Regions from separate parts of the Streptomyces qaidamensis genome, predicted to be linked through region 1. Evidence: riboswitches for the same ligand, from Rfam matches in the RefSeq annotation. Region 1 holds a riboswitch; each other region holds the start of a gene.

Region 1 (4,351 bases):
GAACGGGGCATCGGCCGGGCGGACGCCGGGCACGTCATCCGTGCCTCCTCCTCCAAGATCAGCCGGATGGAGGCCGGCCGCCACGGCTTCAAACTGCGTGACGTCGCCGATCTGCTCACCCTCTACGGCGTCACCGACGAGGCAGAGCGGGCCACCCTGCTGGCGCTGGCCGAGCAGGCCAACACCCCCGCCTGGTGGCGGTACTACAGCGACGTCGTGCCCACCTGGACGCAGACCTACCTCGGGGCCGAGCAGGCGGCGAGCCTCATCCGCTGCTTCCGGGTCCAGCGCGTCCCCGGTCTGCTGCAGACCCCTGACTATGCCCGGGCCGACGTGCGGCTCGCACACCCGGACGCGGGTGCGGCGGAGACCGACCGCCGGGTCGCGCTGCGGATGACCCGCCGGCGGATCCTGGACCGGCAGCCGGCGACCCAGCTGTGGGCCGTGATCGACGAGGCGGCGCTGCGCCGCCCGGTGGGCGGTATCCGTGTGATGCGAGACCAGCTCAGGCATCTCATCGACATGTGCCGGCTCCCGCACGTCACGGTGCAGATCCTGCCGTTCGCGGCGGGCGCGCACGCCGCGGAGGGCGGTCCGGTCACCATTCTGCGGCTGCCCGGCGGGCAGTTGCCCGACGTGGTCTACCTGGAGCAGCTCACCACCGCGCTCTACCCCGACCGGCCGGCCGACATCGAGTGCTACTGGGACGCCATGAACCGGCTGGTGGTCGAAGCCGAGTCGCCGGACGAGACTCCGACCATCCTGCACCGCATCCTTCAGGAGACCTGAGCCGCCGGGCGGTTCAGCGCTTGAGGGCGACGCCGCCGTACTGGTGCACCTCTGCCGGAAGCCCCAGTGCCGCCGCGTCGGGACGCCAGCGCGAGCAGGAGGCCACGCCCGGTTCGAGCAGTTCCAGGCCGTCGAAGTAGCGCGCGATCTGCTCGGGGCTGCGCAGGATGTACGGGATCGAACCACCGTCGTTGTACTGCTGGATGGCGCGGACGTAGTCCTCGCTGGTGTCGGTGGAGTCGTACTGCACGAGGTAGCTGCCGGGGGGCAGGGCGTCCACCAGCTGCCGGACGATCGAGCGGGCCTCGTCGTGGTCCTCGACGTGGCCCAGGATGCCCATCAGCATGAGGGCGACGGGCCGGTCGAAGTCCAGGGTCTTCCCTGCCTCCCGGACGATCGTCCCCGGCTCGCGCAGGTCGGCGTCGACGTAGTTGGTGACGCCTTCCGGCGTGCTGGTGAGCAGGGCGCGGGCGTGGGCCAGCACCAGGGGGTCGTTGTCGACGTAGACGATCCGGCTCTCCGGGGCCACCCGCTGGGCGATCTGGTGGGTGTTGTCCACGTTGGGCAGGCCGGTGCCGATGTCCAGGAACTGGCGGATGCCCTCCTCGGCGGCCAGGTGGCGGACGGCCCGGGCGAGGAAGTAGCGGGCGGCGCGGGCGCCGGTCTCGATGCCGGGGAAGATCTCGCGGAACGCGTCACCGGCCACCCGGTCGACTTCGTAGTTGTCCTTCCCGCCCAGCCAGTAGTTCCAGATCCGGGCCGAGTGCGGCACCGAGGTGTCGATCTTGGGGAACGGCTCCTGCTCGGGGTTCTCCGCCTGGTCGGTCATGGACGCTCCTGCGTGTGAGATCGGGGGCCCCACGTTAGCCGGTCTCCGCCTTGGAGAGGATCAACTCCGCTGCGGCAGCGAGGAGTTCGACTTCGGCCCGACCCATCGTCGGATTGGCACCCCGGCGGCGCAGGGCCTCGGTCAGGGCTGTGCGGGTGAGCGGGGACGGGCCGTCGAGGAGGGCGGTCAGCATGGTGTCCGCGGGTGCGGCGAGGGAGTCACCGGCGACGGCGGCCTGCGCGAGGACCACCGCGGTCGCCGCCCAGTCCAGGCCCGGGTCGCCCTCCTCCGCGTCCGACCAGTCGATGACGCGGGGGCCGCCGGGCGTGAGGATCACGTTCTCGGGGTGCAGGTCCAGGTGGAGCACGCGGACGGCCGGGTCGGTGGCGCGCAGGGCGGGAACGGCGTGCAGGTCGCGCAGCAGCCGGGCGAGGACGGCCCCTGCCTCGGCCACGTCCAGGGTGCCCGCCAGGCAGGCCTGGAGCATGGTCGGGCCACAGAGCCGCTCCATGACCAGGTCGGTACGCGAACCGGAGGGCCGGACCCGGGGCACGGGATAACCGTGGGCGCGCACGTGCTCCATCACGGCCCCCTCGGCCGCCGCGTCACCCCCGCCCTCGCGGTCCCGACGCAGCACCCACGCCGCGTCGATCTCGAACACATCGGCCCGGCGCCCGGATCCGAGCAGCTTTCCCGGCGGTGGCGAGATCGGCATGAAGCGAAGCTACCCCGCATCCGCGGTGCCCTCACCGACCTGCCCGCACGTGACCAAGCCCCCACCCGGCCCCCTCGGCCGCATTCCTGCGTCCGGGTACAGTGAGCGGGTCGTCATCACACCGTACGGGGGGAAGCCGGTGCAATTCCGGCGCTGACCCGCAACCGTGAACCGCCGCCCAGGCGGTGAGCCGGATCGCCCCGTACGGTTCGTGACCGGCTCACGTGCCCGGCAGACCGCCGGTCACGGCACCGTCGAGGTATACGGAGCCGAGCCGCCGGGGTGTCCCGTGCTGCCCGGCTCCCCCACAGGGAGAGGCACCCGCCGATCATGAACGTCCGCCGCAGCGCCGCGGTCCTGGCCGCCGTCGCCGTGATCGGCGCCGCCACCCCGGCCGCCGCCGACCCGTCCCCGTCACCGTCCCAGGCGTTCCCCTCCGCCCTGTACGGCGACAAGGACCCGAAGTTCGACGGCGTCTGGCGCCAGTCGCTCGCGCTGCTCGCGCAGGACACCGTGGGTGTGAAGCCGGCGGCGAAGTCCGTGCAGTGGCTGACGCGGCAGCAGTGCGCGGACGGCTCCTTCGCCTCGTACCGCCCCGACCCCACCACCGCGTGCGACGCCAAGACCATGCGCGACACCAACGCCACGTCCGCCGCCGTGCAGGCCCTCACCGCGCTCGGCGGGCACGACGACGTCACCCGCAAGGCAGTCGGCTGGCTGAAGTCCGTCCAGAACGAGGACGGCGGCTGGGGCTACGCGCCCGGCGGGGCCAGCGACACCAACTCGACGTCGATCGTCATAGGCGCGCTCGCCGCCGCGGGCGAGAAGCCGGACCGGGTCGAGAAGGACGGCAAGTCGCCCCACGACGCGCTGCTGAAGCTCGCCCTGCCCTGCGGCGGGGACGACGACGGCGCCTTCGCGTTCCAGCCGGACAAGAAGGGCGAGCTCGCCGCCAACGCGGACGCCACGGCGGCCGGTGTGCTCGGCGCGCTGGGCAAGGGCATGGTCGTCGAGCCCGGCAAGAAGTCCGACGCGACCTGCGAGAAGGCCACGACGCCGCAGCAGGCGGCGGCGAACGGGGCGGGCTACCTCACCGCCGCCCTCGCCGAGGACGGCAACCACCTCATGTCCGCCCTCGCCGGCGCCGAGCCCCAGCCCGACTTCGGCAACACCGCCGACGCGGTCGTAGCGCTCGCCGCGCAGGGGGACACCGCGCAGGCGGAGAAGTCCGTGCGGTGGCTGGAGAAGAACTCCGCGTCCTGGGCCGCGCAGAGCGGTCCGGCCGCCTACGCGCAGCTGATCTTCGCCGCCCACGCGACGGGCACGGACCCGCGCGACTTCGGCGGCGCGGACCTCGTCAAGCAGCTGGGCGCCACGGGCCCGGCCCCGCAGACCGCCGGGAAGACCAAGTCCGAGGCCTCGGACGAGAAGGAGGACTCCGGCTCGGACTTCTTCGGGGTCTGGTGGTACGTCGGCGTCTGCCTGGTCGCCGGCATCGGCATCGGGTTCCTGTTCACCGGCCGCAAGAAGCAGCAGCAGCTGTGATCCGCCGGGCCGTTCTCGTCCTCCTGGCCTCGCTCCTGCTGTGCGCGGGCGCGGGCCAGGCCCAGGCCGCCGGTTACCGGTACTGGTCGTTCTGGGAGCGCGACGCCGGCCGCTGGGTCTACGCCACCCAGGGCCCGTCCCTGGCCCGCCCCTCGGACGGCGACGTCCAGGGCTTCCGCTTCGCGGTGAGCGAGGACTCCGCGAGCGCGGTCCGGCCGCGCGGCACGGCCGGCTTCGCGACGATCTGCGCGAAGACGCCCGCGCGGGAGGGCAGGAAGCGGGTGGCCCTGGTCATCGACTTCGGCACACCGTCGGACGCCCCCCGGGGCGAATCCCCGCCCGCCGCCCGCACGGCCTGCGCCCGGGTCGCCCCCGACGCGACGACGGCCGAGGCCCTGGCCGCGGTGGCCAAGCCGCTGCGCTACGACACCAACGCTCTGCTGTGCGCGATCTCGGGCTATCCGGAGAAGGGC
Region 2 (4,351 bases), 5.7 Mb from region 1:
AGCGTGGCCGGCCAGGCGGGTGCGTTCGTCGGGCCGCTGCTCGGCGCGCTGCTGCTCGCCGTCGACTTCCGCACCGCGTGTCTCGCCGGTGCCGCGGTCTTCGTGCTCGTCCTCGTCGGGCACCTGTGGCTGATGCCGCAGCACATCCCCGGCCGGGTCCGCGTCCGGGAGCGGGGCGGGGCCCGTGCCCTGCTGCGCAACCGCCGCTTCCTCGCCCTGTGCTGTGCCTATGGCACCTATCTGCTCGCCTACAACCAGCTGTACCTCGCCCTGCCGGACGAGGTGCAGCGCGCGGCGGGCTCCCAGGCGCCGTTGTCCTGGCTCTTCGCACTGTCCTCGGTACTGGTGGTGTTCACCCAGCTGCCGGTGACCCGCTGGGCGGGCGACCGGCTCGATCTGCGCCGCTCCATGACCGCGGGGCTGCTGCTGATCGCGTCCGGTTTCGCGGTGGTGGCCGCGGCCCGGCCGGCCGGCTGGACGGGGGCCGCCGGACTGCTCCCGGCCGCCGGCTTCGTGATCTTGCTCACCGTGGGGCAGATGCTGGTGGTGCCCGCCGCCCGCGCCTGGGTGCCCGACCTCGCCGCGGAGGGCCGGCTCGGGCTGTACATGGGGGCGCTGTCGTCCGTCTCCGGGCTGATCGTCCTGGCCGGCAGCGCGGCCACCGGCTTCCTGCTCGACCTGGGCCTGCCGGCCGCCGTGCCGTGGCTGGTCCTCGCGGCCGTACCGGCCCTGGCGGTGGCCGTGCTGCCGCGCCGTGAGAAGGGGGCGGGCGCGGCGGCCTGACACGGGCGCCGGTGTCCCAGGGCAACCGGGCGCGCGGGAGCGTCACCCCGGCGTGCGAGGTCTTCGCTCCGGGATTTTCCGGAACCGCACCCTGGGAAGACACCGCTGCGGAGATCGGTGGTCACGCCGCGCCAGTATCCTGGGTCGGCTGCGGCACCCCCCACCAATCCCCGTGCGTAAGCGGGGAGTTCGGCCTGCGGCGACGACCTTCCCACACGCATGAGACGAGGACGAGTGCTGCTAGCGGGCCGCTACCGGCTGGAAGTTGAGATCGGGCGCGGTGGAATGGGAGAGGTCTGGCGTGCGTACGACGAGACGCTCGCCAGAGCGGTGGCCCTCAAGCTGCTGCTGCCCCAGGACACCGACGCCACGGCAACCTCCCGGTTCCGTCTGGAGGCGCAGACCGCCGGGCGTCTCAACCACCCCAACGTGGTCGGCGTCCTGGACTTCGGCGAGTACGACAACCGGCTGTACCTGGTGATGGAGCTGGTCGAGGGCGACAGCCTCGCCGGGGTGCTGTCCGGCTCCGGCCCGCTGCCCGCCGAGCAGGTGGCCCGGCTCGCCGCACAGGCGTCCGCCGGGCTCGCCGCAGCGCACGGGCAGGGCATCGTGCACCGGGACGTCAAACCCGCCAACCTGCTGCTGGACACCCACGGCACGCTGAAGATCGGCGACTTCGGCATCGCGCGGTTCCTCGACGACCCCGGCGCCGCGCTCACCGCCACCGGCCAGATCGTCGGCACCGGCCTCTACCTCGCGCCCGAACGGGCCCTGGGCAAGCCCGCGGGGCCCGCCTCCGACATGTACTCCCTGGGCTGCGTGCTCTACCAGCTCCTCAGCGGCCGCCCGCCGTTCCAGGCCGACACCGCCGTCGCCCTGCTGCACCAGCACCTCGACTCGGCGCCCGTGCCGCCCCGCGAGCTCGGTGTCGCAGGGCTTCCCCCGGCGTTCGAGAACTACCTCCTCGGGCTCCTCGCCAAGCAGCCCGAGGACCGGCCCACCGCGGAGCAGGCCGCCGAGTGGTTCGCCGGGGGCGCCTGGCGGGGCCTGCCCGAGCCGCTGCCCGAGGTCTCACCGCCGCTGCGGCCGAAGCCCCCGTCCGCGCCGGCGCACACCGGCCCCGGCCCGTACGCGGCTGCCGAGACCAGCCACCCGACCACGTACGCACTGCCCGCGACCACGGGACACCGCACCGCCGCCCGGGCGGCCCAGGCGGGACGGTCGGGCCGCTCCCGCGGGCGCGGCGGGCTCGGCAGCCGGTCGAGAGTGGCCGCGACGGCCGCCGCCGCGGCGCTCTTCCTCGCCGCGATGCTCCTCGGCATGCGCTGGTTCTCGCCCGACACGACCACCGAGGGCACCGACCCCGACGCGTCCCCGACCGCGAGCAGCCCCGCCGCCACCCCGTCCGACGACTCCGCCTCGCCCATCACCTCCGATCCGGCGGCCGGCCGGCAGATCGCCACCACGCCGACCACCGGCACCGTGGCCGACGTCACTCCGTCCACGCCGCCCGCCTCCCCGACCCCTTCCCCGCCGGCGTCCGGCGCCCCGACCCCGACGCAGGGGGCGGGCGACGCCGGGCCGGAGCAGCCGAAGCCGGAGCAGCCGGTCCAGGCCGGGGAGGGCGACGACGGCGGGGACGACGGGGGCGACGACTGACGGGGGTCCCCGAAGCGTCCTCGCACCACGAGCGCCCGAGCACGTGGATCAGCCGGGGATGCGCCGGTGTGCGAGCGGGCGCCCCCTCGCGCGCCCCTTGGGCGGCTTGTCATCGCCCTTACCCCGGCCTTATTGTCACCAGGCCTTGGTGAACGGGAAATCCGGTGTGATGCCGGTGCGGCCCTCGCCACTGTGAATCGGGAAGTCCGGCTCCGGCCCCTCAGGGGGCAGCCACTGGGTCCTTGCGGCCCGGGAAGGCGGAGTACGGGCGGTGGTACCCGTCAGCCAGGAGACCGGCCAAGGCACGTCAACCATCCACGAGGTGCTGGAGAGGGTCTGCTGAGCCATGCACATAGCCGAGGGTTTTCTTCCTCCGGCGCACGCGGTCGCCTGGGGCGTCGCGTCGGCGCCGTTCGTCGTCCACGGAGTCCGGTCGCTCACCCGTGAAGTGCGCGAGCACCCCGAGAGCACCCTGCTCCTCGGGGCGTCCGGCGCCTTCACGTTCGTCCTGTCCGCCCTGAAACTGCCGTCCGTCACGGGCAGTTGCTCGCACCCCACCGGCACGGGCCTCGGAGCCATCCTGTTCCGGCCGCCCATCATGGCGGTGCTGGGCACCATCACCCTGCTCTTCCAGGCGCTGCTGCTCGCGCACGGCGGCCTGACCACGCTCGGTGCCAACGTCTTCTCCATGGCGATCGTCGGGCCCTGGGCCGGATACGCCGTCTACGCACTGCTGCGGCGCTCCAACGCGCCGCTGATGGTCGCGGTGTTCGCCGGTGCGTTCGTCGCCGACCTGTCCACCTACTGCGTCACCAGCGTGCAACTGGCGCTCGCCTTCCCCGACCCGGGCAGCGGATTCCTGGGCGCGCTCGGCAAGTTCGGTTCCATCTTCGCCGTCACCCAGATCCCGCTCGCGGTGAGCGAGGGCCTGCTGACCGTGCTCGTGATGCGGCTGCTGGTGCAGTCGAGCAAGGGCGAACTGACCCGGCTGGGCGTGCTCCTGGCCAAGAAGCAGTCACGGACCGAGACCGAGGCGGTGGCCCGATGAGCAGGAACACGAAGATCAACCTGGTGCTGCTGCTCGCCGTGGCCGCGCTGGCCGTGCTGCCCCTGGCGCTGGGCCTCGGCGACCACAAGAAGGAGCCGTTCGCGGGCGCCGACGCCGAGGCCGAGACGGCGATCACCGAGCTGAAGCCGGACTACGAGCCGTGGTTCTCGCCGCTGTACGAGCCGCCGTCGGGCGAGATCGAGTCGGCGCTGTTCGCCCTCCAGGCGGCCCTCGGCGCCGGGGTCCTCGCCTACTACTTCGGTCTGCGCCGGGGCCGCCGGCAGGGTGAGCAGCGGGCGCTGGAGCGCGAGGCCGGCAGCGCGCTCACCGGGGCCGCAGGGAAGTCCGCGGCGGAACGGGACTGAGCCGGGGTGCTGCCGATCGACGCGGCGGCGCACAGCAGTCGCTGGCGCCGCCGCCACCCCGTGGACAAGGCCGTGCTCGGACTCGGCCTCACCCTGCTCGCGATCTCCCTGCCGCCCTGGCCGGGTGCGGCCCTGGTGCTCCTGAGCGCCCTGGTGGTGCTGCTGGGGCCGGCCGGCGTGCCCGGGCGGCGGCTGTGGCGGGCCTACCGGGTGCCGCTGGGCTTCTGCGTGACCGGCGCGCTCACGCTGCTCGTCCAGGTGGGCGGTCCGGGCGGCTTCGTCTCCCTCGCCGCTGACGGGCCGGTCCGGGCCGGGGAGTTGCTGCTGCGGACCTCGGCGGCCTCCCTGGGCGTGCTGCTGTTCGCCTTCACCACGCCCATGTCCGACCTGTTGCCCCGCCTGGTCCGGGCGGGGATCCCCGCGCCGGTGGTCGACGTGGCGCTCGTGACGTACCGGATGAGCTTCCTGCTGCTGGACTCCGTGCGCCGTATCCGGG
Region 3 (4,351 bases), 1.3 Mb from region 1:
CGCACCACGTCCTCGACCGTCAGCTCGACCTGGGTGTCCGACTGCTGCTCGACGACGGCGAGGCGGCGCGCGACCGTGCGGCGGGGCAGGTCGCCCAGCGGTGTGCCGTCGAGGGTGACGACTCCGCAGGTCGGGGTGAGCAGCCCGGCCAGCAGCCGCAGCAGGGTGGACTTGCCGGAGCCGTTGGGGCCGAGGACGCCGACCGTGGAGCCGGTCTCGGGCGCGAGGGCGACGCCGTCCAGGATGAGATGCCCGTCGGCACGGCGGCTGACCCGGTCGGCCCGCAGCCCCGCCTCCACCGATGCGCCCGCGCCGCTCACCGGGCCCTCCGCGTCCGGTACAGCACCGCCACGAACGCCGGCACCCCGATCAGCGACGTCACGACCCCCACCGGGACCTCCTGCGGTTCGAGGACCGTCCGGGCGAGGGTGTCAGCCCACACCAGGAACACCGCTCCGGCGAGGGCGGTGACCGGCAGCAGCCGCGCGTGCCCCGGGCCGGTCAGGGCCCGGGCGGCGTGCGGCAGCACCAGTCCCACGAAGCCGATCGCCCCGGACGAGCTGACCAGCGCGGCCGTGAGCAGGGCCGTGACACACAGCAGCACCAGGCGGGTGCGGGCCACGGACACCCCGAGCGCGGCCGCCGCGTCCTGCCCGAAGGCGAAGGCGTCGAGGGTACGGGCGTAGGACAGGCACACCGCCAGCGCCACGGCCAGCACGGCCAGGCACAGCCACACGTCGGCCCAGCCGGCGCCGCCGAGCGAGCCGAGGAGCCAGAACAGCACGCCACGGGTCGTCTCGGCGTCGGCAGAGGTCATCACGACGAACGAGGTGAGCGCCGAGAAGAGCTGCATGGCGGCGACGCCCGCGAGGACGACCCGGTCGGTGGTGCCGCCGAGGGTGTGGCTGAGCAGCAGTACCAGCGCGAACGACAGCAGGGCACCGAGGAACGCGCCGGCGGACACCGACAGGGCGCCGCCGCCCGCGCCCAGCACGACCACGAGGACCGCTCCGGTGGAGGCGCCCGAGGACACCCCGAGCACGAAGGGGTCGGCCAGCGGGTTGCGCAGCAGCGACTGCATCACCGCCCCGCAGACGGCGAGTCCGGCCCCGCACACGGCCGCGAGCAGGGTGCGGGGCAGCCGCAGCTGCCAGACGATCCCGTCCCGGATCGGCGTCAGCTCCGAGCTGCCGAGGCCGAGACGGGCGGCCACGACGGACCACACGTCGGCGACCCGGATGTCGGCGGGACCGATGGTGATGGCCACGGCGAGGGAGGCGACGAGAGCGACCGCCCCGGCCGCCCCGAGCGCGAGCCCGGTCCGCCGCCGGGGCCGGGCCGCGGCGCCCGGCACACTCCCGGCGGTCACTTCACCAGCCCGAACCTGCGCAGCCCGGCGGCCACCTGCTCCACGCCCTCGACGGTGCGGATGGTCGGGTTCATGGCCTGCCCGCTGAGCAGCACGTACCGCTTGTGGCGGACGGCGTCCATGGTCCTGGTGACGGGGTTGGACTCCAGGAAGGCGATCTTCTTCGCGGCCGACTCGGCGGTCTGGGACTTGCGGGTCAGATCGCCGATGACGAGGACGTCGGGGTCGCGGTCGGCGACCGTCTCCCAGTTGGTCTGCGGCCACTCCTCGTGCGTGTCGTCGAAGACGTTCTGCGCGCCGAGGGCCCGGGTGATGATGCCGGGCGCTCCGCAACAGCCCGCCATGTAGGGCGACTCGGAGTTCGCGAACCAGTAGAGGAGGGTGACGTCGGAGGCGTCGGTGCCCGCGGTGGCCTTCTTCATGCGCTGCCGGAGGGAGGCCACGAGCGTGTCGCCGCGCTTCTTCACCCCGAACACGGCCGCGAGGTCCCGTATCTCGCCGTAGACGGTGTCGATGCCCAGGGCCTTGTCGCGGGCGCCGTCGCCGCCGCCCGAGTTGTCCTTGCCGGCGCAGTCGGACGGGGAGACGTAGGTGGGCACGCCGAGCTTCTCGAACTGCTCGCGGCCGGCGACGCCGCCCTTGCCGAGGGTGGAGACGAAGGACGCGGCGACGAAGTCGGGTTCGGTGTCCAGAACGCGCTCGAAGGACGGGTTGTTGTCGGCGATGCGCGGGACCTCGGCCTCGGCCTTCTCCAGCCCCTTCATCACGGGGTCGGTCCAGGTGGCCGTGCCCGCGAGGCGGTCGGCCAGGCCGAGGGAGAGCAGGATCTCGGTGGTGCCCTGGTTGAGGGACACGGCGTGCTGCGGTGGGGCCGCCACACGGACGTCGTGCCCGCAGTTGGTGAGGGTGACGGCGGCCTTGGCATCGGTGGACGCGGTGCCGCCGCAGCCGGTCAGGAGCAGGGAGCCGGCCGCGAGCAGGGCGGCGGCACGGGCGGGTCGGGCGAGGGGCACGGAAAACCAGTCCTCAGGCGTCGAGGGCCCATTCGCGGAGCCCGGTCGTACGGTGCTCCCCCGCCGCACGCGGCCGCGGGGGCCGCCAGCAGGTCTTCGGACTCGGGTTCACCCGGATCGGGACGCCTTCCCGGACGTCCGCGAGGGAGTCCAGTGGCCGAGGCCCCGCCCGTCCCCCTCACCGCTGCGCGTCAGTTCCGGATTCACACCGGATTCCCTGACCCACCTACATGGGTTCGACTGGCCTCGGCAAGCTATCACGGGGGCTCCCGGGAATCACCGCGCGTCCTGCGTCGTTGCCGGGAGAGCAGTGCGTCCACGACTTGCGAGGAGGCCGCCGGTGTACGGCGACGAGGCAACGGTCCGCAGGATCCTCACCGGGCTCGGCGACACCTGGGCCGTGGTGGGCCTGTCGTCGAACCGGCAGCGCGCCGCGTACGGCGTGGCCGCCGTGCTCCAGCGCTTCGGCAAGCGCGTCGTGCCGGTGCATCCCAAGGCGGAGACGGTGCACGGGGAGCAGGGGTACGCGAGCCTGGCGGACATCCCCTTCGACGTGGACGTCGTCGACGTGTTCGTGAACAGCGACCTCGCCGGAGCCGTCGCGGACGAGGCGGTCGCCAAGGGCGCGAAGGGCGTCTGGTTCCAGCTGGGTGTCATCGACGAGGCGGCCTACGACCGGACCCGCGCGGCGGGCCTGGAGATGGTGATGGACCGCTGCCCGGCGATCGAGATCCCACGGCTGTCTCATGACCGCGTACAGGAATCCTGAAGCGTTCCCCACGAAATGCCCGCACCCGGTCAAGGGTGCACAACTCGTCTTCTGCGGCCGGCCGGCCGATTTCTAACCTGAGGCCTCTTGCTCCCCGAACTCCCCGAGTTCGTCTTCGAGAGGCCCTGTATTCATGGAAAGAGACGGCCTGCGCCGGGATGTCGGGCTGATCGGACTCATGTGGGCCTCGGTCGGCTCCATCATCGGTTCGGGCTGGCTGTACGGCGCCGAAAAGGCGGTCGTGACGGCCGGACCCGCGGCGATCCTGTCCTGGCTCATCGGTGCCGTGGCGATCGTGCTGCTGGCGCTGGTGCACGCGGAACTGGGCGGCATGTTCCCGGTCGCGGGCGGCACGGCCCGCTATCCGCATTACGCGTTCGGCGGGCTGGCCGGCATGTCCTTCGGCTGGTTCTCCTGGCTCCAGGCGGCGACCGTGGCACCGATCGAGGTCGAGGCCATGATCGGCTACGCCGGGCACTGGCACTGGGCCCAGGGCTTCCAGCACGCGAAGGACGGGACGCTGACGACGAGCGGCTTCGCCGTCGCCGTCCTGCTGATGGCCGTGTTCGTCGTGGTCAACTTCCTCGGCGTGCGGATTCTGGCGCACACCAACAGCGCCGCCACCTGGTGGAAGGTGGCCGTGCCGCTGGCCGCGATCTTCATCATCGCGGCCGGCAACTTCCACCCGGGCAACTTCACCGAGCACGGCTTCGCCCCGTTCGGTGCCCACGGTGTGCTGAGCGCCGTCAGCTCCAGCGGCATCATCTTCGCCCTGCTGGGCTTCGAGCAGGCGATCCAGCTCGCGGGCGAGAGCCGCGACCCGCAGCGGGACCTGCCGCGCGCCACGATCGGCTCGGTCGCCATCGGGGCGGCCATCTACGTCCTGCTCCAGGTCGTCTTCATCGCCGCCCTGCCGCTGGGCTCCTTCGCGCACGGCTGGACCAAGCTCGACTACCCCGGCATCACCGGCCCGTGGGCCGGTCTCGCGACCCTGGTGGGCCTCGGCTGGCTGAGCGTGGTGCTGTACCTGGACGCGGTGGTCTCCCCGGGCGGCACCGGCCTGATCTACACGACGGCCACGTCCCGCGTCTCCTACGGACTGGCCCGCAACGGCTACGCGCCCAAGCTCTTCGTCCGTACCGACGCCCGCGGTGTGCCGTGGTTCGGGCTGATCGTGTCCTTCGTGACCGGCGTGGTCTG
Region 4 (4,351 bases), 3.3 Mb from region 1:
CGTTGGCCGAGGTCTACGACGTCCACCTCGCGGAGGCCGAGGAGACCATCGAGACGTCCCTGGCCACCCCGCGCGAGGCCGGCCTGCTCGGCACGGACGTCGGCCTGCCGATGCTGATGCTCTCCCGTCACTCCCTGGACCGGGACGGCCAGCCGGTGGAGTGGGTGCGGTCGGTGTACCGGGGGGACCGCTACAAGTTCGTCGCCCGCCTGAAGCGCCCCGTCGACTGAGGGGCATCGGCGGAGCTTCCGGCGCTGCTGAGGCCTGGTTTCGGTTGGGTACCGCATTGCGGACGAGGGGTTCCGCTGTCGCCGCCCCCTGACCTAGATTGCCTGCGCACTACAGGTGATCACCAAGGGGACGGAGCCGCCTGATGTCGCAAGCACCGGAAGTCAGCAGAGGGCCGGTGGTGACGCCCATGCGCGTCGTCATCGCCGTCTGCCTCATAGCGCCGTTCGTGGCCATGCTGTGGGTCGGCTCGTACGCCAAGACCGACCCGGCCTTCATCGGGATCCCGTTCTTCTACTGGTACCAGATGGCGTGGGTGCTCATCTCCACCGCCCTGACCATGATCGCCTACAAGCTCTGGCAGCGTGACCAGCGCGCCCGCTCGGCCACGAAGGGCGGTGCGTCGCAGTGAAGGACGGCGTGAACGGCGTCGCGCTCGGCGTCTTCATCTTCTTCTTCCTGGCCGTCACGGTCATGGGCTTCCTGGCCGCGCGCTGGCGCAAGGCCGAGAACGAGCACAGCCTCGACGAATGGGGGCTGGGCGGCCGCTCGTTCGGCACCTGGGTCACCTGGTTCCTGCTCGGCGGCGACCTGTACACGGCGTACACCTTCGTCGCCGTGCCGGCGGCGATCTACGCGGCGGGCGCGGCCGGCTTCTTCGCGGTGCCGTACACCATCCTGGTGTACCCGCTGATCTTCACCTTCCTCCCCCGCCTGTGGTCGGTGTCCCACAAGCACGGCTACGTCACGACCTCCGACTTCGTGCGCGGCCGCTTCGGTTCGAAGGGCCTGTCGCTGGCCGTGGCCCTCACCGGCATCCTCGCGACCATGCCGTACATCGCGCTCCAACTGGTCGGCATCCAGGCCGTGCTGGACGTCATGGGCGTCGGCGGCGGCGAGAACACCAACTGGTTCATCAAGGACCTGCCGCTGCTGATCGCGTTCGGCGTGCTGGCGGCGTACACGTACTCGTCGGGTCTGCGGGCCCCCGCGCTCATCGCGTTCGTGAAGGACACGCTGATCTACATCGTCATCGCGGTGGCGATCATCTACATCCCGATCAAGCTGGGCGGCTTCGACGACATCTTCGCCAAGGCCGGTGAGGCGTACAGCCAGACCAACCCGGCGACGGGCGCGCCGCGCGGTGCGCTGACACCGGCCGAGCCGGGCCAGTGGACGTACGCCACACTGGCGTTGGGCTCCGCCCTGGCCCTCTTCATGTACCCGCACTCGATCACGGCGACGCTGTCCTCGAAGAGCCGTGAGGTGATCCGGCGCAACACCACCATCCTGCCGCTGTACTCGCTGATGCTGGGGCTGCTCGCGCTGCTCGGGTTCATGGCGATCGCGGCCGGCATCAAGGTGCAGAACGGGCAGCTGGCGATCCCACAGCTGTTCGAGACGATGTTCCCGGACTGGTTCGCGGGCGTTGCGTTCGCGGCGATCGGCATCGGCGCGCTCGTGCCGGCGGCCATCATGTCCATCGCGGCCGCGAACCTCTTCACCCGCAACATCTACAAGGACTTCATCAAGCCGGACGCGACTCCCGCGCAGGAGACCAAGGTCTCCAAGCTGGTGTCGCTGCTGGTGAAGGTCGGCGCCCTGGCCTTCGTCCTCACGATGGACAAGACGGTCGCCATCAACTTCCAGCTGCTGGGCGGCATCTGGATCCTGCAGACCTTCCCGGCCCTGGTCGGCGGCCTGTTCACGCGCTGGTTCCACCGCTGGGCCCTGCTGGCGGGCTGGGCGGTCGGCATGGTCTACGGCACGGTCGCCGCGTACGGCGTGGCCTCCCCGACCCAGAAGCACTTCGGCGGCTCCGCGAAGGAGATCCCGGGCATCGGGGAGATCGGCTACATCGGCCTCACGGCGTTCGTCCTGAACGTGGTGGTGACGGTGGTCCTCACCTTCGTCCTGAGGGCCCTGAAGGCCCCCGACGGCATCGACGAGACCAAGCCGGAGGACTACACGGCGGACGCGGGCGACCCGGGGGTCAAGGTCGAACTCCCGCCCGCGACGGCCGGTTCCGCGCACTAGCCTCAGGGGCGCGGGGAACTGCGCGATCAACCACGAACAACCCTCAGTGGGCCGCCGTGAGCACTCCTCACGGCGGCCCACTGTCGTATCCGACACAACATCTGGGGGTGCCGTCGGAACCCAACACAAGATGTATGCTCATGCTCGCTGCCGCCGCAGGGGAATCCGGTGCGAATCCGGAACTGTCCCGCAACGGTGTACTTGTGCATGTTCCGTGCACAAGCGTCAGTCCGAGGACCTGTCGGCAGCGCACCCGGCCACCCGGCCGTGGTGCCCCGACGTCCGGGCCTCGTGGAATGGGCCGGTGGACGCGACGCCGCGTGCGCTCGCGTGCTGCCGCCTGCCCTCGACGAGGCCCCGTGCCGAGCGAGGGAGAGCCCCACGTGACCATCGCGCCAGCCGAAGAGGTCTCAGCCACCGAAGAAGCGCACGACGCCCCCGGCGCCGCGCTGTTGCGGACCCTGACCGAGCTGACCGCCGACCTTCCCGACGCCGAGCCCGGCCGGGTCGCCGCCGCCGCGCTGCGCGGCCGGTCCGCCGCCGCGGACGAAGCGGAGTTGCGGGAGCTGGCGACGGAGGCCGCGGCCGGTCTGATCTCCGAGGACCCCGCCTACTCCCGGCTGGCCGCCCGGCTGCTGACCATCGGCATCCGCGAAGAGGCCGCCTCGCAGGGCGTCACGTCCTTCACCGAGTCCGTGGCGGCAGGCCACCGCGAGGGCCTCATCGCCGACCGCACCGCCGAGTTCGTCCGGCTGCACGCGGCCCGGCTCGACGCGCTCATCGACACCCGCGCCGACGACCGCTTCGGCTATTTCGGCCTGCGCACCCTGCACAGCCGCTATCTGCTGCGCCACCCGCTCACCCGCAAGGCCGTCGAGACGCCCCAGCACTTCATGCTGCGGGTCGCCGCCGGTCTCGCCGAGGACGACACCCGCCGCTCCGTCGACGAAGTCGCCGCGCTCTACCGGCTCATGAGCCGCCTCGACTACCTCCCCTCCTCCCCCACCCTCTTCAACTCGGGCACCCGGCACCCGCAGATGTCGTCCTGCTACCTCCTCGACTCCCCCAAGGACGAGCTGGACTCCATCTACGACCGGTATCACCAGGTGGCCCGGCTGTCGAAGCACGCCGGCGGCATCGGACTCGCGTACTCCCGCATCCGCGCCCGCGGTTCCCTGATCCGTGGCACCAACGGCCACTCCAACGGCATCGTCCCGTTCCTGAAGACCCTCGACGCCTCGGTCGCCGCGGTGAACCAGGGCGGCCGCCGCAAGGGCGCCGCCGCGGTCTACCTGGAGACCTGGCACTCCGACATCGAGGAGTTCCTGGAACTGCGCGACAACACCGGCGAGGACGCCCGCCGCACGCACAACCTGAACCTCGCGCACTGGGTGCCGGACGAGTTCATGCGCCGCGTGAACGCGGACGCGCAGTGGTCGCTGTTCTCCCCCGCGGACGTGCCCGAGCTGGTCGACCTGTGGGGCGAGGAGTTCGACGCCGCGTACCGGGCGGCCGAGGCGAAGGGCCTCGCGAAGAAGACGCTGCCCGCCCGTGAGCTGTACGGCCGCATGATGCGCACCCTCGCGCAGACCGGCAACGGCTGGATGACCTTCAAGGACGCCGCCAACCGCACCGCCAACCAGACGGCCGAGCCGGGCCACGTCGTCCACTCCTCCAACCTCTGCACGGAGATCCTGGAGGTCACCAGCGACGGGGAGACGGCGGTCTGCAACCTGGGCTCGGTCAACCTGGGTTCCTTCGTCGACACATCGACCGGGGACCTCGACTGGGAGCGACTGGACGAGACCGTCCGCACGGCCGTCACGTTCCTCGACCGGGTCGTGGACATCAACTTCTACCCGACCGAGCAGGCGGGCCGCTCCAATGCCCGCTGGCGCCCGGTCGGCCTCGGCGCCATGGGCCTCCAGGACGTCTTCTTCAAGCTGCGCCTGCCCTTCGACTCACCCCAGGCCAAGGCCCTGTCCACGCGGATCGCCGAGCGGATCATGCTCGCCGCGTACGAGGCCTCCGCCGACCTCGCCGAGCGCAACGGACCGCTTCCCGCCTGGGAGAAGACCCGTACGGC

The links. Region 1 has a riboswitch for cobalamin ahead of A4E84_RS12080 (prenyltransferase/squalene oxidase repeat-containing protein). Riboswitches for the same ligand answer to the same signal wherever they lie in the genome.
Region 2: it holds a riboswitch for cobalamin, as region 1 does, so the genes downstream of both, A4E84_RS37160 (energy-coupling factor ABC transporter permease) here and A4E84_RS12080 (prenyltransferase/squalene oxidase repeat-containing protein) in region 1, are expected to answer to the same signal.
Region 3: it holds a riboswitch for cobalamin, as region 1 does, so the genes downstream of both, A4E84_RS06345 (ABC transporter substrate-binding protein) here and A4E84_RS12080 (prenyltransferase/squalene oxidase repeat-containing protein) in region 1, are expected to answer to the same signal.
Region 4: it holds a riboswitch for cobalamin, as region 1 does, so the genes downstream of both, A4E84_RS26835 (ribonucleoside-diphosphate reductase subunit alpha) here and A4E84_RS12080 (prenyltransferase/squalene oxidase repeat-containing protein) in region 1, are expected to answer to the same signal.

What each region holds. Positions count from the first base shown of each region.
Region 1 is NZ_CP015098.1:2,764,586-2,768,936, forward strand. It holds gene A4E84_RS12065 (helix-turn-helix domain-containing protein) at 1-789, shown strand, start outside; gene A4E84_RS12070 (SAM-dependent methyltransferase) at 803-1,618, opposite strand; gene A4E84_RS12075 (phosphotransferase) at 1,653-2,333, opposite strand; adenosylcobalamin-variant (AdoCbl-variant) riboswitch at 2,454-2,542, shown strand; gene A4E84_RS12080 (prenyltransferase/squalene oxidase repeat-containing protein) at 2,664-3,878, shown strand; gene A4E84_RS12085 (SCO2322 family protein) at 3,875-4,351, shown strand, end outside.
Region 2 is NZ_CP015098.1:8,484,755-8,489,105, reverse strand. It holds gene A4E84_RS37170 (MDR family MFS transporter) at 1-783, shown strand, start outside; gene A4E84_RS37165 (serine/threonine-protein kinase) at 1,018-2,442, shown strand; cobalamin riboswitch at 2,572-2,758, shown strand; gene A4E84_RS37160 (energy-coupling factor ABC transporter permease) at 2,789-3,490, shown strand; gene A4E84_RS37155 (energy-coupling factor ABC transporter substrate-binding protein) at 3,487-3,855, shown strand; gene cbiQ (cobalt ECF transporter T component CbiQ) at 3,862-4,351, shown strand, end outside.
Region 3 is NZ_CP015098.1:1,489,308-1,493,658, forward strand. It holds gene A4E84_RS06335 (ABC transporter ATP-binding protein) at 1-320, opposite strand, end outside; gene A4E84_RS06340 (FecCD family ABC transporter permease) at 317-1,369, opposite strand; gene A4E84_RS06345 (ABC transporter substrate-binding protein) at 1,366-2,382, opposite strand; cobalamin riboswitch at 2,453-2,642, opposite strand; gene A4E84_RS06350 (CoA-binding protein) at 2,723-3,151, shown strand; gene A4E84_RS06355 (APC family permease) at 3,285-4,351, shown strand, end outside.
Region 4 is NZ_CP015098.1:6,015,802-6,020,152, reverse strand. It holds gene A4E84_RS26850 (GntR family transcriptional regulator) at 1-230, shown strand, start outside; gene A4E84_RS26845 (DUF3311 domain-containing protein) at 374-640, shown strand; gene mctP (monocarboxylate uptake permease MctP) at 637-2,265, shown strand; cobalamin riboswitch at 2,400-2,525, shown strand; gene A4E84_RS26835 (ribonucleoside-diphosphate reductase subunit alpha) at 2,649-4,351, shown strand, end outside.